DNA from 3 places in the Mesorhizobium calcicola genome. Region 2 is predicted to be linked to each of the others. Evidence: riboswitches for the same ligand, from Rfam matches in the RefSeq annotation. Region 2 holds a riboswitch; each other region holds the start of a gene.
What was found. Region 2 has a riboswitch for cobalamin ahead of ACFSQT_RS31060 (CbtB domain-containing protein). Riboswitches for the same ligand answer to the same signal wherever they lie in the genome.
Positions count from the first base shown of each region.

Region 1: it holds a riboswitch for cobalamin, as region 2 does, so the genes downstream of both, bluB (5,6-dimethylbenzimidazole synthase) here and ACFSQT_RS31060 (CbtB domain-containing protein) in region 2, are expected to answer to the same signal.
Region 3: it holds a riboswitch for cobalamin, as region 2 does, so the genes downstream of both, bluB (5,6-dimethylbenzimidazole synthase) here and ACFSQT_RS31060 (CbtB domain-containing protein) in region 2, are expected to answer to the same signal.

Region 1 is NZ_JBHUGY010000004.1:42,959-50,422, forward strand. It holds gene ACFSQT_RS02945 (TetR/AcrR family transcriptional regulator) at 1-221, shown strand, start outside; gene ACFSQT_RS02950 (hypothetical protein) at 317-1,300, shown strand; partial or broken gene bluB (5,6-dimethylbenzimidazole synthase) at 1,417-2,091, opposite strand; cobalamin riboswitch at 2,095-2,273, opposite strand; partial or broken gene ACFSQT_RS02960 (histone deacetylase family protein) at 2,396-3,321, shown strand; gene ACFSQT_RS02965 (exodeoxyribonuclease VII small subunit) at 3,325-3,576, shown strand; gene ACFSQT_RS02970 (DUF2277 domain-containing protein) at 3,688-3,954, shown strand; gene ACFSQT_RS02975 (pirin family protein) at 3,995-4,915, shown strand; gene dxs (1-deoxy-D-xylulose-5-phosphate synthase) at 5,042-6,955, shown strand; gene ACFSQT_RS02985 (hypothetical protein) at 7,103-7,396, shown strand.
Region 2 is NZ_JBHUGY010000055.1:80,360-87,823, forward strand. It holds gene ACFSQT_RS31050 (MFS transporter) at 1-1,116, shown strand, start outside; gene ACFSQT_RS31055 (aromatic ring-hydroxylating oxygenase subunit alpha) at 1,120-2,298, opposite strand; cobalamin riboswitch at 2,439-2,637, shown strand; gene ACFSQT_RS31060 (CbtB domain-containing protein) at 2,674-2,853, shown strand; gene ACFSQT_RS31065 (CbtA family protein) at 2,869-3,672, shown strand; gene cobU (bifunctional adenosylcobinamide kinase/adenosylcobinamide-phosphate guanylyltransferase) at 3,665-4,180, shown strand; gene cobO (cob(I)yrinic acid a,c-diamide adenosyltransferase) at 4,182-4,811, shown strand; gene cbiB (adenosylcobinamide-phosphate synthase CbiB) at 4,847-5,815, opposite strand; gene cobD (threonine-phosphate decarboxylase CobD) at 5,814-6,863, shown strand; gene ACFSQT_RS31090 (tyrosine phosphatase family protein) at 6,860-7,369, shown strand; gene ACFSQT_RS31095 (creatininase family protein) at 7,376-7,464, opposite strand, start outside.
Region 3 is NZ_JBHUGY010000079.1:8,936-16,399, forward strand. It holds gene ACFSQT_RS38285 (pirin family protein) at 1-661, opposite strand, end outside; gene ACFSQT_RS38290 (DUF2277 domain-containing protein) at 702-968, opposite strand; gene ACFSQT_RS38295 (exodeoxyribonuclease VII small subunit) at 1,080-1,331, opposite strand; partial or broken gene ACFSQT_RS38300 (histone deacetylase family protein) at 1,335-2,262, opposite strand; cobalamin riboswitch at 2,384-2,562, shown strand; partial or broken gene bluB (5,6-dimethylbenzimidazole synthase) at 2,583-3,268, shown strand; partial or broken gene ACFSQT_RS38310 (hypothetical protein) at 3,355-4,337, opposite strand; partial or broken gene ACFSQT_RS38315 (TetR family transcriptional regulator) at 4,431-5,050, opposite strand; gene ACFSQT_RS38320 (hypothetical protein) at 5,449-5,979, shown strand; gene ACFSQT_RS38325 (hypothetical protein) at 5,946-6,389, shown strand; gene ribB (3,4-dihydroxy-2-butanone-4-phosphate synthase) at 6,443-7,464, opposite strand, start outside.

The DNA.
Region 1 (7,464 bases), on a different contig from region 2:
CTTCAATGACCGGTCATCTGACGGCGCTGCAGGAGGAGGGAGTGGTCGTCTCCAGCCTCGACCCCGAGACGGCCTCGCGGCTGATCAACGGCGCGAGCAGTCAGGCGGCGCAACGGATCGCCAATTCGAATGACCCCGAAGCGACGTCGAGGAAGGTGGTGACGGCGTTCAAGCAGCTGCTTGAGGGTCTGCTCAAAAAGCCGGATCCGCAGCCGAACTGAAGTCCCCACCGGCGACCTGGAGCCACTGCCCGCGATTGACAATAGCCGGTTTGAGCGCATCCTTTCCCGCCATCTCTTAGGGGGAGATTCGGGGCATGTGGGATTTCGATATCGGCAGGTCGGTGTCCATCATGATGCGGACCTGGCCTTTCATTGTCTTTCGCATGATCGTCTATTTCGGCATCACGCTGGCCTATATCGTGGCGACCGGGACGGGCGCCTCGGTTGGCTACGGCGTCGGTCATATCTCCACCGATCCCGACGGGCCGCTGTCCTTTGCCTTGTGGGGCGGCGTGGTCGGCTTCGGCGTCGTCTCGATCGCCGTCTACTGGATCCGCGAATACATCCTTTACGTCGTCAAGGCCGGCCATATCGCCGTCATGGTCCATCTGATCGACGGCCGCGACATTCCCGACGGCCAGAACCAGATTGCCTACGCCAGGGACATCGTGACCCAGCGTTTTGCCGAGGCCAACATCCTTTTCGTCGTCGACCAACTGGTCAAGGGCGCCATCCGCGCCATTACCGGCCTGATCGGCGGCATCGCCGCCTTCCTGCCGATACCGGGCCTGAGCGGCCTGGTCAGCTTCATCAACACGGTGATCCGCCTGTCGCTGACCTATGTCGACGAGATCATCCTCGGCTACAACATCCGCATCAATTCAGCCTCGCCGTTCGAGACGGCCCGGCAAGGCGTCGTGCTCTATGCCCAGAACGGCAAGACCATGGTCAAGAATGCCGTCTGGCTGGCGGTCATCATGTGGGGCGTGTCCTTCGTCATCTTCCTGTTGATGCTGGCTCCGGCCGGCGCCATTCTTTTCCTCATGCCCGGCCAGCTCGCCGGCTGGGCCTTCGTGCTCGCCATCGTCTTCGCCTGGGCCTTCAAGGCAGCCTTCATCGAACCCTTCGCCATCGCCTGCCTGATGCAGGTCTATTTCGGGACCATCGAGGGCCAGGTGCCCGATCCCGCCTGGGACGCCCGGCTGGCCGAGGCGTCGTCGAAGTTCAGGGAACTCAAGGACAAGGCGCTGGCCTCCTTCGGCGGCTCGCGCTGGGGCACGGCCGGCGCGACAGGCTGACCAGCCGCGGTCGCCGGTGCGGCATCGGCGCCGTTGAGGCGCGCCACGGTCGATTTGAGCGGCGCTTCGCCTTGCCCGGAAAAGGTCTCGCTCATGATCAGCTCCGGCAGCGGCAAGCGGCGTCCCCAGCCGTGTGCTTCGAGATCCGGTTTCGGCGCGAACTCTGAGACGCGGCCGACGCAGAGATAGGCGACCGGCGTCACATGCTCGGGAATTGACAGCAGGCTTTTCAACGCCTGCGCCTCGATGATGCTGACCCAGCCGACACCGACGCCTTCGGCGCGCGCCGCCAGCCAGAAATTCTGCACCGCGCAGACCGTGCTGTAGAGGTCCATCTCCGGATTGTGCCAACGTCCCAGCGGCGAACCCTTCGAGCGCTGGCGGTCGCAAGTGATGCAGATGTTGAGCGCGCTTTCGCAGATGCCTTCAAGCTTGAGTTTGCGGTAGAGCGCCTGCCGCTCCTCTCCGATGGCCGGCAATTCCTGCTCGCGCGCCGCCAGGAACAGGTCGCGCACTTTTTCCCGTCGTCCGGCGTCGCGAATGACAATGAAGTTCCATGGCTGCATGAAGCCGACCGATGGTGCGTGATGAGCCGCAAGCAGCAGCCGCGCCAGCACGTCGTCGTCAAGCGCGGTGGGCAGGAAATGGCTGCGGACATCGCGGCGCGTGAACACGGCGCGATAGACCGCATCGCGCGCACTCTGGTCAAACCCGTCGCCAATAGAGGCGGTCATGTGTTCGGGCATCGCGTGTCCCCTTGCGATTGCAATCCATTTCATCCGCCTGACCATGCGGATGACGATGCCTGCCAGGCCGGTCTTCTGGCTCGGGATCAACCCGCGTCCGGTGCCTTCCCGTCATCGACAGTGGCATTTACCGGCGCGGTCCCCCTCACAGCGTTGGGCACGCCACGGAATTCAACCGTGTTCCCGATTCTCCCGCTTGCGCGGGCACCAGGCAGTGGCGGCGACCTTACGCCGAAGTGCTGAGGACGCCAATGCCCGCAGCGACACCAAAGGACGCAGGCGTGATTTTCCCCCAGTCATTGCGTCGGCGCGCATGGCCATTGCGCCCATAGATGCCTAGATTAGGACAATGGTCACTCGTCTCTACACCATCCGATCTTCCTCGAACACATCACGCCGCCCGGCCATCCCGAGCGGCCCGACCGCTTGCGCGCCATTGAACGCGTGCTTGACGACGAGGCTTTTGCCGCGCTCGATCGGGTCGAGGCGCCGGAGGGCGACGACGCCACCATCCTCTACGCGCATCCCGCCGATTTCGTCGCCCGCGTCCGCGCCGCCATTCCCGACACCGGTATCGCCCGCATCGACGCCGACACCACCGCCAGCCCGAAGAGCTGGCAGGCGGCGATAACCGCGATCGGCGCCGCCAACGCCGCCGTGGATGACGTTTTCACAGGCCGCGCCGACAATGTCTTCGTCGCCGCGCGGCCGCCCGGCCATCATGCCGAAAAGACCACGGCGATGGGCTTCTGCCTCTTCAACACGGCGGCGATCGCGGCGCGCTATGCGCAGAACAAACATGGCGTCGAGCGCGTTGCCGTCGTCGACTGGGACGTGCATCACGGCAACGGCACGCAAGATATTTTCTGGGACGATCCGTCGGTGCTCTATTGCTCGACGCACCAGATGCCGCTCTACCCCGGCACCGGGGCAAAGAACGAGACCGGTGCCGGCAACATCGTCAACGCACCTTTGGCGCCACAGACCGGCAGCGAGGTTTTTCGCGATGCTTTCCTGTCGCGTGTGCTGCCGGCGCTCGACAATTTCGCCCCCGACCTGATCATCATTTCGGCCGGTTTCGATGCGCATCACCGCGATCCGCTGGCCGAGATCAACCTGACCGAGGATGATTTCGACTGGGCGACCGGCCAGCTGATGCAGCGCGCCACGCGCCACAGCGGCAACCGGCTCGTCAGCCTGCTCGAGGGTGGCTACGATCTGCAGGGACTGGCATTTTCGGTCGCCGCCCATGTCGGGCGACTGATGAAAGGATGAATGATGGCTGGTGAGACCAACGAAGACGTCAAGGCGATGAGCTTCGAACAGGCACTCGACGCGCTGGAGAAGATCGTCGATGATCTGGAGCGCGGTGACGTGCCGCTCGACCAGTCGATCAGGATCTATGAGCGCGGCGAGGCGCTGAAAGCACACTGCGACCGGCTGCTGAAGGCCGCCGAGGACAAGGTCGAGAAGATCAGGCTGTCGCGCGATGGCAAGCCGGTTGGAACAGAGCCGCTCGACGCGGACTGAGGCGCGATCCGCACGATGGTCTCGACTCACCGGCTTTTGGACATGATCATGGTCGAGGATAGCAGCCGTCCCGATTGAAACGGCTTCAGGACAAGAGAAGGTTCGGAAACGATGTGCAGAAACATCAAGACCCTGTTCAATTTTGATCCGCCGGCAACCAATGACGAGGTGCGCGACGCCGCACTTCAGTTTGTCCGCAAATTGAGCGGAACGACGCGGCCTTCAAGGCAGAACCAGCACGCCTTCGATCATGCGGTCGAAGCCATCGCGGCATCGGCGCGTGAGCTTCTCGATTCCCTCGAAACCCATCAGCATCCTCGCAATCGCGAAGAGGTGGCGGCCAAACTGCGGGCGAAGGCGGCGATCCGCTTTGCCTGATGCGGCCGAAGCGGTCCTCGACCGCTGACAAGGAGAGTCCATGAGCTTCTTTCCCGGGAAAGACCCTGAAGTCGGCGACGCCTTTGCCAGCGACCAGATCGAGCTGATGGTCATCCCGAACGCCAAGGACATTGGCGGTTTCCAGGTGCGCCGCGCTCTGCCGACCGCCAAAAGGCGGCTGGTCGGGCCTTTCATCTTCTTCGACCGCATGGGCCCGGCGATCCTGCGCGCGGGCCAGGCGCTCGATGTGCGTCCGCATCCGCATATCGGTCTGTCGACGGTCACCTATCTGTTCGACGGCAAGATCCGGCATCGCGATTCGCTCGGCACCGAAATGGTCATCCAGCCCGGTGACGTGAACCTGATGACCGCCGGTCGCGGCATCGTCCACTCCGAGCGCACGCCGGAGGAACTGCGCGGCGCGCCGATGTCGGTCTCCGGCCTGCAGACATGGCTGGCATTGCCGGACGGCAAGGAAGAAGTGGCTCCGGTGTTCGAGAACACGGCTGCTCTGCGGCTCCCCGAGATCGACGCCGAAGGCGTCAGCGGCCGCGTCGTCATCGGTGATTTCCAGGGACTGCGGTCGCCGGTGAGGGCCGACTCCGAGACGCTGTATGCCGATATGCGTCTGGCACCCGGTGCAAGTGTGAAAATCCCGGCCGATGCGGAAGAGCGCGCCATCTACACGCTCGAAGGCGAGGTCTCGATTTCAGGCGACGTTTTCCCTGCTGAACGCTTGTTGGTGTTCCGGCCCGGTGACGAGATCGTCGTATCGTCGGAAACCGGCGCGCATTTCATGCTGTTCGGCGGTGCCTCGCTCGGCTCCAAGCGCTACATCTGGTGGAATTTCGTCTCGTCCTCCAAGGAGCGCATCGAACAGGCCAAGGAAGAATGGAAGACGGGCCGCTTCGATATCGTTCCTGGCGATGAGGAAGAATTCATCCCGCTGCCGGAAAGCTGATGCAAGTCGCCCAAAAGTGGCCCGGTTTTGGGGCCTAAAGCCTGATCCGCGTCACTGACACGCATTTACTTTCGCCGGCCGCCGGCCTATCCCGCCCATGAACAGAAAGCCTGAGCAGGCCTACCCGTGAATTCAACGCCGCATACGCCGCTTCTCGACAAGGTCCGCATCCCGGCCGACCTGCGCACGCTTGCCGAGAGCGAATTGCCGCAACTGGCATCCGAGCTTCGTGCCGAGCTGATCGACGCCGTGTCACACACCGGCGGCCATCTTGGCGCCGGCCTTGGCGTGGTCGAGCTGACGGTGGCGCTGCACTATGTCTTCAACACCCCGGATGACCGGCTGATCTGGGATGTCGGCCACCAGGCCTATCCGCACAAGATCCTGACCGGCCGCCGCGACCGCATCCGCACATTGCGCCAGGAGGGCGGCCTGTCCGGCTTCACCCGTCGCGCCGAGAGCGAGTACGATCCCTTCGGCGCCGCCCACTCCTCGACATCGATATCGGCGGGCCTCGGTATGGCCGCTGCTCGCGACCTCTCCGGCGGCCGCAACAATGTCATCGCCGTGATCGGCGACGGCGCCATGTCGGCCGGCATGGCCTACGAGGCGATGAACAATGCCGGCGCGCTCGATGCCCGGCTGATCGTCATCCTCAACGACAACGACATGTCGATCGCGCCGCCGACCGGTGCGATGAGCGCCTATCTGGCGCGACTGGCCTCGGGCAAGACCTATGTCGGCCTGCGCGACTTCGGCAAGAAACTGACCTCCTATCTCGGCAAGCGCGCCGACCGTGCGATCACCCGGGCGGTCGAGCATGCGCGCGGCTACGTCACCGGCGGCACGCTGTTCGAGGAGCTCGGCTTCTATCATATCGGCCCGATCGACGGTCACAATCTGGAGCATTTGATCCCGGTCCTGAAAAATGTCCGCGACAATGGCGAAGGCCCGGTTCTGATCCATGTCGTCACCCAGAAGGGCAAGGGCTATGCGCCGGCGGAAGCCGCCGCCGACAAATATCATGGCGTCAACAAGTTCGACGTCATCACCGGCGCGCAGGCCAAGGCGCCGGCCAATGCGCCGGCCTACACCAAGGTGTTCGCCGAAAGCTTGGTCCAGGAAGGCCGTGAGGACGACCGCATCGTCGCCGTCACCGCCGCCATGCCTAGCGGCACCGGCCTTGACCTGTTCGGCGAAGCGTTTCCGTCGCGGACCTTCGATGTCGGCATCGCAGAACAGCACGCGGTGACCTTCGCCGCCGGCCTCGCCACCGAAGGTTACAAGCCGTTCGCCGCGATTTATTCGACCTTCCTGCAGCGCGCCTACGACCAGGTCGTCCACGACGTCGCGATCCAGAAATTGCCGGTGCGTTTTCCGATCGACCGCGCCGGCTTCGTCGGCGCCGATGGCGCCACCCATTGCGGCGCCTTCGACACCACTTTCCTGGCGACCTTGCCTGGGTTCGTCGTCATGGCCGCGGCTGACGAGGCGGAGCTGCGCCACATGGTGCGCACCGCGGCAAGCTATGATGACGGCCCGATCGCCTTCCGCTATCCGCGTGGCAATGGCGTTGGTGTCGACATGCCGGAGCGCGGCGCGGTCCTCGAAATCGGCAAGGGCCGCATCGTCAGGGAAGGCACCAAGGTAGCACTGCTGTCCTTCGGCACGCGGCTGCAGGATTGCCTGATCGCCGCCGAGGAGCTTGGCGCGGCCGGGCTTTCCACCACGGTTGCCGATGCCCGTTTCGCCAAGCCGCTCGACGAGGATCTTATCCGCCGGCTGGCCCGCTCGCACGAGGTCCTGGTGACGGTAGAGGAGGGCGCCGTCGGCGGCTTCGCCAGCCACGTGCTGCAGTTCCTCGCCCATGAGGGCTTGCTGGAAAGCGGCCTGAAGGTGCGCCCGCTGGTGCTGCCCGACGCGTTCACCGACCACGCCAAGCCGGAAAAGATGTATGCCGATGCCGGGCTGGATGCCGCCGGCATCGTGCGCACGGTATTTGTCGCCCTCGGCCATACAGCCCGCGCCCAGCGCGCCTGAATCAAAGTCTCAGGGGCTTCAATCAGTTTGCCGGCTTGACGTCTTAACGCATTGTTAACGCTGCCGTTTGGCGCTTTGCTTACCGTGTCTCTTGGCCGTTTTTCAACGGCGCCCTGCTAGATCGGTGATCAGGCAGGGAGACAAACAATGAGAACGCTTCTGTGCGGCGTGGCGCTTTCAGCGGTCATCGTCGCGCCGGCCGTCGCCGAAACGCGCTATGATCGCAGCCTTGAAAAGGCGGCCATGGGCATCATCGCCGGCAAGATGGGCGATATCCGCGGCGGCTTTTCCTACAAGCAGGTGCCGCAACTGGTCGTCCTGCCGGATCCTGTTCCGGCGCCTGCGGTTGCGACCGAGCATCCACGTGAGCAAGCTTCGGGAGATCGCGATGACGGTTTGGCTCCAGCCGTCGATCGCCAGGTTTCGCGTACCATTTTCTAGTGCATGTCGCCCAAAAGTGCGCAGTGGTTTTGGGACAACGACATGCACAAGACAGAGACTTAAAGCGC
Region 2 (7,464 bases):
GAATCCTTCGCCCGCGCCACGGTGTCGAGCGTCATCCCGATCCAGGCCTACGAGATCCTCCACAACGAGCAGATCGTCTCGATCCTCTACACTGTCGTGGCGATGCTCGGCCTGTCGGTGACGCTGTTCATGCCGATGCTGATCCGCCGCTTTGCCCGGCGCTGGGTCTACACGGCGGGCGCCTGCCTGCTGGCCATCGGCTCGCTGTTCTTCGTCACCCATACGCTCGCCGGACAACTGGCCGGCATGCTGTGCCGCGTCATGGGCGCCAGCGCGCTGTCGATAACGCTCAACCTCTACATCATGGACCACATCCGCAAGACCGACTTCATGCAGGCCGAATCGCTGCGCATGGCGTGGTCGATGTTCGCCTGGACCGGCGGGCCGACGCTCGGCATTTTTCTCTACACACGCTTTGGCATCTATGCCGCGCATGGCGCGGTGGCGGTGTTCGCGGTTGCCCTGCTGGCGCTGTTCTGGACCTACCGGCTGGGCGACAACCCGTCGATCCGCCCGGGCAAGGCGCGTCCGGCCAATCCGCTCGCCAATGTCGGGCGCTTTATCGCCCAGCCCAGGTTGCGGCTGGCCTGGCTGATCGCCTTCGGCCGTTCCTGTTTCTGGACGACATTCTTTGTCTATGGGCCGCTGTTCATGGTGATCACCGGCGAGGGCAAGCTGGCCGGCGGCCTTTTGGTGTCGGCCGGCAACGCGCTGCTGTTCATGGCCATCTTCTGGGGCAAGGCGGGCAAGCGCTTTGGTGGCCGGCGAACCATGACATTTGCCTATTTCGCCATGTCGGCCATGCTTTTGGCGGCGGGTGCGGTCGGCGAAACCGTGCCGCTGCTGACCGGTGGCTTGCTGCTCTGCGGCGCCTTCTTCACCATTGCGCTGGACGCCCTGGGCTCGACCGCCTTCATGCGCTCGGTGCGCTCCTATGAAAGGTCGCAGATGGCGGCGGTGTACCGCACCTATCTCGACTTTTCCGAGCTGACGCCGCCGCTGGTCTATTCGGTGGTGCTGGCGTTTTTCGGGCTGGGGTCGGTGTTCGTCACGCTCGGCCTGCTGGCGGCGGTTTGCGGCTTCGTGACCTGGCGGTATCTGCCGAAGTCGCTGTGACCTTCAGGGCTTGGGCGAAACTGCCGCGTGCCGTTCACGGACCCAGTTGTGGAAGCGGAACAGGTCGTATTCCTCGGGCATCAGCACACCGGCCACGTGGCGCATCGAGCGCAGGCCTTTCTGGTTGACCTCGCAGACTGCGGCATCCTCCTCCAGCACCTGTTTGCCGAAGGCGACGATGTTGTCGATATCGGTTGCATCGAGCGCCTCGGGGGCAAACAACCATTCGGCGACAAGCTCGGTCTGCTCGGGGCCGAGCGGCACCAGCCGCACGGTTCTGACATAGTCGACATGGCCGACGACGAACATCGAGGGCAGGTTGGTGGCGTAGGTCTGGCCGGCGGCGCGCTCGGCAGGTGTCAGGCCGCCAAAGACCGGCCCCCCGTGCGCCTGGCCGTCGCGTGACCATGTCTGCGCGCCGGCGCGCAGGCCGCCGGAAAATTCCGGCGCGTCATTGTCGGCGTGGCGGGACCATTCCGGATCGTCATGGCGACCCATCAGGCCGCGGCCATAGATCGGCACCAGCCGCGACAGGTCCTTGTGGACGCCCGGACAATGCAGGCATTCGTTGAAGTTTTCCCAGAAGATCTTCCAGTTGCAGTTCATCACCTTGCGCAGCACGTGGCCGGTCACCAGCGTTTCCAGCGGCCAGTTGGCGAGACCACCTGACGCCGGATCGAAGGATGTTTCCGCCGAGCCGGCGGCGTCCTCTTGCAGATTGACGAAGACAAAGCCGCGCCACACCGACAGCGCTACGCGATAAAGCGGGTGATCCGCCTTGTCGAAGCCGTCCGGCAGCGCTTTCGACGGAACGCGCACAAGCTCGCCACGCAGCGAGTAGGACCAGGCATGATACGGGCAAGTGATCAGCCGTGCCTTCAGCCGGCCCTCACTTTCCTGGCAAAGCTGCGAACCGCGATGGCGGCAGGTGTTATGGAAGGCGCGCAGTTCACCGGTCTCGTCGCGCAGCACGACGATTTCCTGCGTGCCGATGCGGAAGGTGCGGAAAGAAAGCGGCTGCGCAAGATCGGCCTCGCGGCAGACGAGCAGCCAGCTTCTGTACCAGATGGCGTCGAGGTCGCGCTGATAGGTTTCGATGTCCCAATAGGCGGAGGACGGCAGCGTCGATTCGGCCCGGGTCAGGCCGTTATAGCGATCGCGCTCGCCGGCGATGGGCTGCATGGCTGGCTTCCTGTGACGACGCCAGCCGACACCCGACCACGGGAATTGTCAATTGTCGTGCCGGAGAACCGATTTATCCGCATGGCGCAATCGCGCTGGTTGTCGGCGGAATTTGGTTTGCCGCGCACGGCGATTTTCCTTATAGTCGCGCTGTCGTCGGTTCCGTTTTGGAGCCAAGAGGGAATGCGGTGCGGGCGAACGTCTTGCCCAATGCCGTGGCTGCCCCCGCAACTGTGTGCGGTAGTCCTCTCCATATGCCACTGAAGGTTTTTTCTTCGGGAAGGTGGGGAAGGGCGCTGATCCGCGAGCCAGGAGACCTGCCGGCGACAGGAAACTGACTTCGATGCCCTCGGGTGGAGGGCGAAAGGACAAGACATGACTACCGCTTCCGTCTCCCTCGGCGCCTCCGTCTCCTCGCAGTCGCGCTTCATGCAGCTTGCACTCGTCGCGCTGCTCGGCATCTTCGTCGTCGGCTTTGTCGGCTTCTCGCATATCGATGCGGTCCACAATGCGGCTCACGACTATCGCCATTCGATGGCATTTCCCTGCCACTGACGAGGATTTGACATCATGAACCTGTTTCGCAACGTCGTGTTCATCGCGGCGATCGCAGGGCTCGTGGCCGGCGTCGTTCTCGCCTGCATGCAGGCCTTTGCAACCGTGCCTTTGATCCTCAAGGCGGAAGTCTACGAACAGGCCGGCGGCGGCCATCACCATGACCATGCCGCTCCGGCCGCAACGGATACCAATGCCATGACCACAGCCGCTCCGGCGGGGAACGTCATGAGCTCAGCCGCCCCGGCGCCGGCGCAAGCAGCCGTTCCGGCAGCGGAAGACGAAGGCTGGGCGCCGGCTGACGGTTTCGAGCGTTTCGCCTTGAGCGTGGTTGCCAACATCGTCACCGGCATCGGTTTCGCGCTTGTCCTGGTCGCGGTTTCGGAATTCGCCGGCGGCATCGGCAATTGGCGCCAGGGCGTGTTTTGGGGCCTGGCCGGCTTTGCCGTCTTCACGCTGGCGCCTGGCCTCGGCCTGCCACCGGAATTGCCGGCCATGCCGGCGGCCGATCTCACGCAGCGCCAGATCTGGTGGTGGGCAACCGTGGCGGCGACCGCGGCGGGTCTCGGCCTGATCGCGTTCCGCAAGTCGCTGCCGCTTGCGATCCTTGCGGTCCTGCTGATCGTGGCGCCGCATATCGTCGGCGCACCGCAGCCCGACAGTTTCGAGACGCCGATCCCGGAAGGCCTGCACCATCAGTTCGTGGTGGCGGTGACGGTGACCAATCTGGTGTTCTGGCTGGTGCTCGGAGCGGTCGTCGGCGTGGTGCGCGGCCGCTTCACCGGCACCGCGACCAGCCTGCGCGACAGCTTTGCCTGATCGAAGCAAGCTGACCTTCATCATCGGCGGTGCGCGCTCCGGCAAGAGCGCGCATGCCGAAGCCCTGGCGACGGCCTTGCCGCCGCCATGGACCTATTTCGCCACGGCGCAAGCCTATGATGACGAGATGCGTGAGCGCATCGCGTTGCACCGCTCGCGGCGCGGTGAAGGCTGGGCGACCATCGACGCACCGCTTGATCTCGCCGGCGCGCTTGAGGCCTTGCCCGACAACCAGCCGGTGCTCGTCGACTGCCTGACACTGTGGCTGACCAATCATATGCTGGCCGAACACGAGCTCGAGCTTGAATGCCGCCGGCTGGCGGGCGTGCTATCACGGCCGCGCGGGCCCTGGTTCGTCGTGTCCAATGAAGTCGGCCAGGGCATCGTGCCGGACAACGCATTGGCGCGCCGCTTTCGCGATGCCGCCGGCCGGCTCAACCAGCAGGTCGCCGCCGTCGCCGATACGGTGTTGCTGATGGTGGCGGGGCTGCCGCTCAAGGTGAAATGAGATGACTGGGATCGACGACAACACCATCGACGACCGGGATGAAGAACGCCACCGTGCCAAGATGGCCAAGCGCAAGGCGGTGCAGGATGCCGAGGTGGCGAGCAAGACAGTCGAGAAGGGGCTGCTCATCGTCAACACCGGCCCGGGCAAGGGCAAGACCACCGCCGCCTTTGGTCTGGCGCTCAGAATGCTCGGCTACGACAAACGTGTCGGCGTCGTCCAGTTCATCAAGGGCAAATGGCATACCGGCGAGAAGGATGCGTTCGCTGCCTTTGGCGACCGCGTCGTCTGGCACGCGATGGGCGAGGGGTTCACCTGGGAGACCCAGGATCTGAAGCGCGACATCGCCGCCGCCGAAGCCGCATGGACCAAGGTGCTCGAGCTGATGGCCGATCCGTCGATCAGCCTGCTGGTGCTGGACGAACTGAACATCGCGCTGCGCTACGACTATCTCGATCTCGACAAGGTGGTTGCGGCGCTGAAGGCGCGGCGCGAGGGCCTGCATGTCGTCGTCACCGGCCGCAACGCCAAGCCGGCGCTGGTCGAGGCGGCCGACCTCGTCACAGAGATGGGCGTGACCAAGCACCATTTCTCGGCGGGCGTGAAGGCACAGCAAGGCATAGAATTCTGAACGTTCTTACCCTCCCCACATGGGGGAGGGTGAGATCACGCCACAATGACGATCACCGAGATCACTCCGAACAGCGCGATCAGCAGATAGTCGGCGACACGATAGAGTTTCAACGCCTGCCTGATATCGACGCTGTCGGCTTCGCGGCGGCCTCCTTCGCCCATGAAGACATCGTCGATCAGTACGCCGCCATAGCTGCGCGGGCCGGCGAGCGCCAGGCCGAGCGCGCCGGCCATCGCCGCTTCCGGCCAGCCAGCATTGGGCGAGCGATGCTTTTTCGCGTCGCGCCACACCGCGTGCCAGGCATTTTTCGCATCCACGCCTTTGACGAGGAATGCAGCCGACACGATCAGCAGTGCCGTCAGCCGCGATGCGGGCAGGTTGATCCAATCGTCGAAGCGCGCCGCTGCCCAGCCGAAGGCTTCGTGGCGCGGGGTGCGGTGGCCGATCATCGAATCGGCGGTGTTGGCGGCCTTGTAGGCGGCGCCGCCGGCCAATCCGCCGACGCCGGTCCAGAAGGCGGGGGCGACAATGCCGTCGGAAAAATTCTCGGCCAGGCTCTCAATCGCCGCGCGGCAGACACCGGCCCTGTCCAGCGTTTCGGGATCGCGGCCGACGATTCGCGAGACGGCGACACGGCCAAGAGCGAGACCTCCGGTGTCGAGGGCGTCGGCCACGGCCTCGACATGCTCGTAGAGGCTCTTCTGCGACAGAAGCGATGTCGCCAGAAGGACGGTAATGATCAGCCCCAGGGGCACGAACCAGAGCAGGACCTGCACGCCGAGCCCGATCGCCGCAGGCACCAGCACGATGACCAGCAGCGCCTGGACGCCACGCTTGCGACGCAGCGCGTCGGGATCAGTGGCGCGGTTGAGTCGGCGGTCGAGAAAGGATATCAGCCTGCCGAACCACGTCACCGGATGGCCGATAGCGCGAAACAGCCAGTCCGGGTAGCCGAGGGCGAATTCGACGGCCAGTGACAGGAAAGCGATCAGGACTGACATGAAGCTTCTTGAAGCGGCGGCGGTGGATCATGGTGGAAGTCTCGGCCGGGCGAGGGCGCTTTTCCCCAATGCTTCGCGACCTTTCGTCGACCTCTCGACCGGTATCAATCCGCACTCCTACCCGCTTTTCGACCTGCCCGCCACCACCCTGTCGCGGCTGCCGGAAGTCGGGCGCGCCCGCGAGCTGGTCGAGGTCGCGGCCAGCACCTATGGCGCGCCTTCGCCAGCCCATGTGGCGGCGGCACCCGGCACACAGATCCTGTTGCCGCGCGTTGCATCGCTGATCACGCCCGGCAAGGCGCTGGTGCTGGGGCCGACCTATGCCGAGCATGCGCGGGCAGCGACGATCGCCGGACACGATGTGACGGAGGTCGGCGATTTCGAAGCCCTGGCCGACGCCGACCTTGCCATCGTCGTCAATCCGAACAATCCGGATGGGCGCATCATCGAGCGCGACAGGCTGCTGGCACTGGCCGCAGGGATGCGCGCCAAAGGCGGGCTGCTGGTCGTCGACGAGGCGTTCATGGATGTCGGCCCGCGTCAGCACAGCCTCGCCGGCGATGTTGGTCAGGGTGGCATCGTCGTGCTGCGCTCGTTCGGCAAGTTCTTTGGCCTGGCCGGGCTGCGGCTTGGGTTCGCGCTTTCCGACGCAGCAACAGTCGACCGGCTGGACACGCAATTCGGACCATGGGCCGTCGCCGGCCCGGCGCTGGAATACGGCATCCGCGCGCTTGCCGATATCGACTGGCAGGACGCGATGCGCGCATCGCTGGCGGAGGCAGCGGCGCGGCTGGATAGGCTGTTCGGCCGCTTCGGCGTTTCCGTCGTCGGCGGAACCACATTGTTCCGCTATATCAGCTTGCCCGATGCCGCCGATCTGTTTTCCGCACTTGGCGAGCGCGGCATCCTGCTTCGCCATTTCACCGACCGACCGGATGTCTTGCGCGCCGGCCTGCCGGGGAGCGAGGTGGAATGGCAGCGGCTCGAATCCGCTCTTGCCGAATGGGCGTCGCGGCGCGAGGATCAATCGAAGGGCTCGAAACAATGATCCATGTCTGCTCGCTGGCAAAGGTCGAGGAAACGGTGGCAAGGACCGGCGCCGACCGCATGCTGTCGCTGCTCGCCGCCGGAACCGAGGTGGTGCGACCGGCCTCGATCGCCCGGGAAAACCATCTGCATCTGGTCATGCACGATATTGCGGTGGCGCAGGACGGCATGACCATGCCGGGCGAGGAGCATGTCCGCAACCTGCTCGATTTCGCACGCCGATGGGACCGCGCAAAGCCGATGGTCGTGCACTGCTATGCCGGCATCAGCCGCTCGACAGCTTCGGCCTATATCATCGCCGCCGCGCTGGCGCCGAAACGCGACGAGGCCGAACTGGCGCGGACGCTGCGGGCGCTGTCGCCCTCAGCGACGCCCAACCCGCGGCTGATTGCCGTGGCCGACAAATTGCTCGACCGCAACGGCCGCATGATCGAGGCGATCGAGGCGATCGGGCGCGGCGCCGACGCCTTTGAAGGCACGCCCTTCACGCTGAAGATCGACGGCTAAAAGCGGCTATCTCAGCCAGTCGGCGAGCTTTGCCTTGCGCACGTCGCGCAGCAGGTCGATGAAACCATCGGCCTGATGTTCTGACGTCAGCCGGC
Region 3 (7,464 bases), on a different contig from region 2:
CCTCGCCTTCGAGCGTGTAGATGGCGCGCTCTTCCGCATCGGCCGGGATTTTCACACTTGCACCGGGTGCCAGACGCATATCGGCATACAGCGTCTCGGAGTCGGCCCTCACCGGCGACCGCAGTCCCTGGAAATCACCGATGACGACGCGGCCGCTGACGCCTTCGGCGTCGATCTCGGGGAGCCGCAGAGCAGCCGTGTTCTCGAACACCGGAGCCACTTCTTCCTTGCCGTCCGGCAATGCCAGCCATGTCTGCAGGCCGGAGACCGACATCGGCGCGCCGCGCAGTTCCTCCGGCGTGCGCTCGGAGTGGACGATGCCGCGACCGGCGGTCATCAGGTTCACGTCACCGGGCTGGATGACCATTTCGGTGCCGAGCGAATCGCGATGCCGGATCTTGCCGTCGAACAGATAGGTGACCGTCGACAGACCGATATGCGGATGCGGACGCACATCGAGCGCCTGGCCCGCGCGCAGGATCGCCGGGCCCATGCGGTCGAAGAAGATGAAAGGCCCGACCAGCCGCCTTTTGGCGGTCGGCAGAGCGCGGCGCACCTGGAAACCGCCAATGTCCTTGGCGTTCGGGATGACCATCAGCTCGATCTGGTCGCTGGCAAAGGCGTCGCCGACTTCAGGGTCTTTCCCGGGAAAGAAGCTCATGGACTCTCCTTGTCAGCGGTCGAGGACCGCTTCGGCCGCATCAGGCAAAGCGGATCGCCGCCTTCGCCCGCAGTTTGGCCGCCACCTCTTCGCGATTGCGAGGATGCTGATGGGTTTCGAGGGAATCGAGAAGCTCACGCGCCGATGCCGCGATGGCTTCGACCGCATGATCGAAGGCGTGCTGGTTCTGCCTTGAAGGCCGCGTCGTTCCGCTCAATTTGCGGACAAACTGAAGTGCGGCGTCGCGCACCTCGTCATTGGTTGCCGGCGGATCAAAATTGAACAGGGTCTTGATGTTTCTGCACATCGTTTCCGAACCTTCTCTTGTCCTGAAGCCGTTTCAATCGGGACGGCTGCTATCCTCGACCATGATCATGTCCAAAAGCCGGTGAGTCGAGACCATCGTGCGGATCGCGCCTCAGTCCGCGTCGAGCGGCTCTGTTCCAACCGGCTTGCCATCGCGCGACAGCCTGATCTTCTCGACCTTGTCCTCGGCGGCCTTCAGCAGCCGGTCGCAGTGTGCTTTCAGCGCCTCGCCGCGCTCATAGATCCTGATCGACTGGTCGAGCGGCACGTCACCGCGCTCCAGATCATCGACGATCTTCTCCAGCGCGTCGAGTGCCTGTTCGAAGCTCATCGCCTTGACGTCTTCGTTGGTCTCACCAGCCATCATTCATCCTTTCATCAGTCGCCCGACATGGGCGGCGACCGAAAATGCCAGTCCCTGCAGATCGTAGCCACCCTCGAGCAGGCTGACGAGCCGGTTGCCGCTGTGGCGCGTGGCGCGCTGCATCAGCTGGCCGGTCGCCCAGTCGAAATCATCCTCGGTCAGGTTGATCTCGGCCAGCGGATCGCGGTGATGCGCATCGAAACCGGCCGAAATGATGATCAGGTCGGGGGCGAAATTGTCGAGCGCCGGCAGCACACGCGACAGGAAAGCATCGCGAAAAACCTCGCTGCCGGTCTGTGGCGCCAAAGGTGCGTTGACGATGTTGCCGGCACCGGTCTCGTTCTTTGCCCCGGTGCCGGGGTAGAGCGGCATCTGGTGCGTCGAGCAATAGAGCACCGACGGATCGTCCCAGAAAATATCTTGCGTGCCGTTGCCGTGATGCACGTCCCAGTCGACGACGGCAACGCGCTCGACGCCATGTTTGTTCTGCGCATAGCGCGCCGCGATCGCCGCCGTGTTGAAGAGGCAGAAGCCCATCGCCGTGGTCTTTTCGGCATGATGGCCGGGCGGCCGCGCGGCGACGAAGACATTGTCGGCGCGGCCTGTGAAAACGTCATCCACGGCGGCGTTGGCGGCGCCGATCGCGGTTATCGCCGCCTGCCAGCTCTTCGGGCTGGCGGTGGTGTCGGCGTCGATGCGGGCGATACCGGTGTCGGGAATGGCGGCGCGGCACGCGGGCGACGAAATCGGCGGGATGCGCGTAGAGGATGGTGGCGTCGTCGCCCTCCGGCGCCTCGACCCGATCGAGCGCGGCAAAAGCCTCGTCGTCAAGCACGCGTTCAATGGCGCGCAAGCGGTCGGGCCGCTCGGGATGGCCGGGCGGCGTGATGTGTTCGAGGAAGATCGGATGGGTGTAGAGACGAGTGACCATTGTCCTAATCTAGGCATCTATGGGCGCAATGGCCATGCGCGCCGACGCAATGACTGGGGAAAATCACGCCTGCGTCCTTTGGTGTCGCTGCGGGCATTGGCGTCCTCAGCACTTCGGCGTAAGGTCGCCGCCACTGCCTGGTGCCCGCGCAAGCGGGAGAATCGGGAACACGGTTGAATTCCGTGGCGTGCCCAACGCTGTGAGGGGGACCGCGCCGGTAAATGCCACTGTCGATGACGGGAAGGCACCGGACGCGGGTTGATCCCGAGCCAGAAGACCGGCCTGGCAGGCATCGTCATCCGCATGGTCAGGCGGATGAAATGGATTGCAATCGCAAGGGGACACGCGATGCCCGAACACATGACCGCCTCTATTGGCGACGGTTTGACCAGAGTGCGCGCGATGCGGTCTATCGCGCCGTGTTCACGCGCCGCGATGTCCGCAGCCATTTCCTGCCCACCGCGCTTGACGACGACGTGCTGGCGCGGCTGCTGCTTGCGGCTCATCACGCACCATCGGTCGGCTTCATGCAGCCATGGAACTTCATTGTCATTCGCGACGCCGACGACGGGAAAAAGTGCGCGACCTGTTCCTGGCGGCGCGCGAGCAGGAATTGCCGGCCATCGGAGAGGAGCGGCAGGCGCTCTACCGCAAACTCAAGCTTGAAGGCATCTGCGAAAGCGCGCTCAACATCTGCATCACTTGCGACCGCCAGCGCTCGAAGGGTTCGCCGCTGGGACGTTGGCACAATCCGGAGATGGACCTCTACAGCACGGTCTGCGCGGTGCAGAATTTCTGGCTGGCGGCGCGCGCCGAAGGCGTCGGTGTCGGCTGGGTCAGCATCATCGAGGCGCAGGCGTTGAAAAGCCTGCTGTCAATTCCCGAGCATGTGACGCCGGTCGCCTATCTCTGCGTCGGCCGCGTCTCAGAGTTCGCGCCGAAACCGGATCTCGAAGCACACGGCTGGGGACGCCGCTTGCCGCTGCCGGAGCTGATCATGAGCGAGACCTTTTCCGGGCAAGGCGAAGCGCCGCTCAAATCGACCGTGGCGCGCCTCAACGGCGCCGATGCCGCACCGGCGACCGCGGCTGGTCAGCCTGTCGCGCCGGCCGTGCCCCAGCGCGAGCCGCCGAAGGAGGCCAGCGCCTTGTCCTTGAGTTCCCTGAACTTCGACGACGCCTCGGCCAGCCGGGCGTCCCAGGCGGGATCGGGCACCTGGCCCTCGATGGTCCCGAAATAGACCTGCATCAGGCAGGCGATGGCGAAGGGTTCGATGAAGGCTGCCTTGAAGGCCCAGGCGAAGACGATGGCGAGCACGAAGGCCCAGCCGGCGAGCTGGCCGGGCATGAGGAAAAGAATGGCGCCGGCCGGAGCCAGCATCAACAGGAAGATGACGAAGGACACGCCCCACATGATGACCCGCCAGCCAGACGGCATTCTTGACCATGGTCTTGCCGTTCTGGGCATAGAGCACGACGCCTTGCCGGGCCGTCTGCGAACGGCGAGGCTGAATTGATGCGGATGTTGTAGCCGAGGATGATCTCGTCGACATAGGTCAGCGACAGGCGGATCACCGTGTTGATGAGCTGAACCAGGCCGCTCAGGCCCGGTATCGGCAGGAAGGCGGCGATGCCGCCGATCAGGCCGGTAATGGCGCGGATGGCGCCCTTGACCAGTTGGTCGACGAAACGAAAAGGATGTTGGCCTCGGCAAACGCTGGGTCCACGATGTCCCTGGCGTAGGCATCTGGTTCTGGCCGTCGGGAATGTCGCGGCCGTCGATCAGATGGACCATGACGGCGATATGGCCGCCTTGACGACGTAAAGGATGTATTCGCGGATCCAGTAGACGGCGATCGAGACGACGCCGAAGCCGACCACGCCGCCCCACAAGGCAAGGACAGCGGCCCGTCGGGATCGGTGGAGATATGACCGACGCCGTAGCCAACCGAGGCGCCCGTCCCGGTCGCCACGATATAGGCCAGCGTGATGCCGAAATAGACGATCATGCGAAAGACATGAAAGGCCAGGTCGCATCATGATGGACACCGACCTGCCGATATCGAAATCCCACATGCCCCGAATCTCCCCTAAGAGATGGCGGAAAGGATGCGCTCACAACCGCTATTGTCAATCGCGGGCAGTGGCTCCAGGTCGCCGGTGGGGACTTCAGTTCGGCTGCGGATCCGGCTTTTTGAGCAGACCCTCAAGCAGCTGCTTGAACGCCGTCATCCACCTTCCTCGACGCGCGTCGCTTCGGGGTCATTCGAATTGGCGATCCGTTGCGCGCCGCCTGACTGCTCGCGCCGTTGATCAGCCGCGAGGCCGTCTCGGGGTCGAGGCTGGAGACGACCACATTCCCTCCTCCTGCAGCGCCGTCAGATGACCGGTCATTGAAGCGATGCAACGCATTGGCATTCGGCCATTGTGCCGATCGCCCAGCATGGCCGGGCCATCCCGGAACATGATGCGCTGGATTTCCGGCTCCAACGCCATCTCGATATAGGTCGTGCATTCGTCGACGAAATACTGCCAGCGGGTCGGCGCTCTCGACGCGACCTCGGTCACCCGCAGCAGCCATCTCGCCGTCGATTTCGGCCGATGACCGCCTGCAGCAGTCCTTCTTGTCGCCGAAAATGATGATAGAGCGCGCCGCGCGTCAGCCCGGCGACGCGGTGAAATCATCCATCGAGGCTTCGGCATAGCCGATCGTGCCGAAGGCGATGGCGGGGCCGCCGCGATCAGCTTGCCGCGCGTCTCGGCATCATCTCCTTGCGAGGTTTGTGCATGGCTTCTGGCCTTATTAACATACGCCTCGTATGCCAATTGACATACGCGACGTATGATCTATTTAACAATCATACGCTTCGTAATGTATTGTCGAACCTGCCTTTGTCGAGAACCGGACATGCAAATCCCTATTCGAAATCTTCGCGCCCCGGCGCAAGGGCTTTGCAGCTGCGGGCTTCATGGCCCGCCTGCCGATCGCGATGGCGCCGATCGGTATCGTGGCAATGCTGTCGCAGAAGCGTAGCGAATACTGGCTGGCCGGCGCGGTCTCCGCGACATTCGCGCTGGGCAATGCTTTCGTGGCACCGCAAATATCGAGGCTGGTCGACCGCCTTGGCCAGACACGGATCGTGGTGCCGACCACCATCATCTCCGTGTCTCGCTTTCGCGGTCCTGATTGCGGCGGGCCAATCAGGACTGGCCGGTATGGACGCTGTTCGTGTCGGCGCTGCTGGCCGCGGCGATGCCCAGCATCCGGCCAATGGTGCGCGCACGCTGGACCGAGATTTTTCGCGGGCGGCCGGAGATGAATACCGCATTCGCCTTCGAGTCGGCGGCGGACGAGCTGGTCTACATTGCCGGCGCATCGCTGTCGGTCGGCCTGAGTGCCGCCCTGTTCCCGGAAGCGGGAATGCTGGCAAGCACAGTGTTCCTCGCCTTCGGCTCGACGGCGTTCATCCTGCAGCGTTCGACCGAGCCGCAAGTGCGACCGGTGGAACATGGTTCGCGCGGCTCGGCAATTCGCCTGCGGCCGGTGCAGATCATCACCTTCGCCCTGATCTTCATCGGCGCGACCTTCGCGACGACGGAAGTGAGCACCGTGGCGATCACCAAGGAGCTTGGCCAACCCGCGCCGCGAGCCTCGTCATCGGCGTCTACGCGCTGGGATCGTTCGTGCTCGGCATCATCGTCGGCGCGCTCAATCTGAACGCACCGCTGCAACGCCAGCTGGCTATCGCGATCGCCATCATCGCGCTCAGCACATTGCTGCCGCTCTCCGCCGGCACGGTGCCTCTGCTGGCCTTGACCGTCTTCCTCAGCGGCGTGGCGATCTCGCCGACCTTCATCACGGCATTCGGCCTGATCGAGCGGCATGTGCCGGAAGCGATGCTGACCGAGGGCATCACCTGGGTGACTACCCGGGATCGGCATCGGCATGGCGCTGGCTCGTTCGCGGCCGGCTCGGTGGTCGACGCGTTCGGCGCGCAGAACGGGTTCTGGGTGTCGGTGGCTTCAGGCACAATCGCACTGGCCACGGTCCTGCTTGGCCAGCGCAGCCTTGCCACGCCTGAGTGCGACCTGGACGGGTGCGAAGCGGCCGCCGTTCCCGCGGAATGAACCCCGAAGCGCCTGGTTCGAACGGGCCAGGCGCTTCGCGGCACTTACCCTCGTCAGAGAATCTCGGTCTTGGCGATGTGGATGCCAAAACCCTCGAGACCGACATAGTGGCGCTCGCGTGAAGCGATCAGGTTGATCGAGGAAATGCCGAGATCTTTCAGGATCTGCGCGCCGAGGCCGATTTCGCGCCATTCGTTTTCGCGGCGGCGCGCCTCTTCGTGATCCTCGCGGTCGGTCGAAGCCGGCCGCTTGCGTTCCTGGTGGGCAACGCCGACGGAGCCTTCGCGCAGATAGACGATGACACCACGCCTGCGCTCGCCCATTGCCTTCATGATGGCGTCGAGCCGGTGGCTGGTGCCGAACACGTCGGTCACCACATCCTCGGAATGCAGGCGCACCGGCACCTCCTCGCCGTCGCGGATGTCGCCGAAGACAATGGCGACGTGATGCATGGAGTCCCACGGCAGCGTGTAGGTGAAGACCTGCGCCTTGCCGCCAAGCGTGTCGATTTCGGAGCAAGCCACGCGCTCGACCAGCGTTTCCTTGCGTTGCCGGTAGGCGATGAGGTCGGCGACCGAAACCTGTTTGAGACCATGCTCCTCGGCAAAGGCCGAAACCTGCGGGCCGCGCTTGACGGTGCCGTCGTCATTGACCAGTTCCGAAATGACGCCGACCGGCGCCAGGCCGGCGAGCTTGCACAGGTCAACCGCGGCTTCGGTATGGCCCGAACGCATCAGCACGCCGCCCTCGCGCGCGATCAGCGGAAAGATGTGGCCGGGACGGACGAAATCCGAGCCGCCGACATTGCCGTTGGCGAGATTGCGCACGGTCAGCGTGCGGTCCTCGGCCGAAATGCCTGTCGTCGTGCCGTGCTTGAAATCGACGCTGACGGTGAAAGCGGTGGTGTGGGCGGAATCATTGTCGGCGACCATCGGCGACAGGTTGAGCCGCTTGGCCTCCTCGCGCGGCATCGGCGTGCAGACGATGCCGGAGGTGTGACGGATGATGAACGCCATCTTCTCCGGCGTGCAATGGACGGCGGCGACGATCAGGTCGCCCTCGTTCTCGCGCCCGT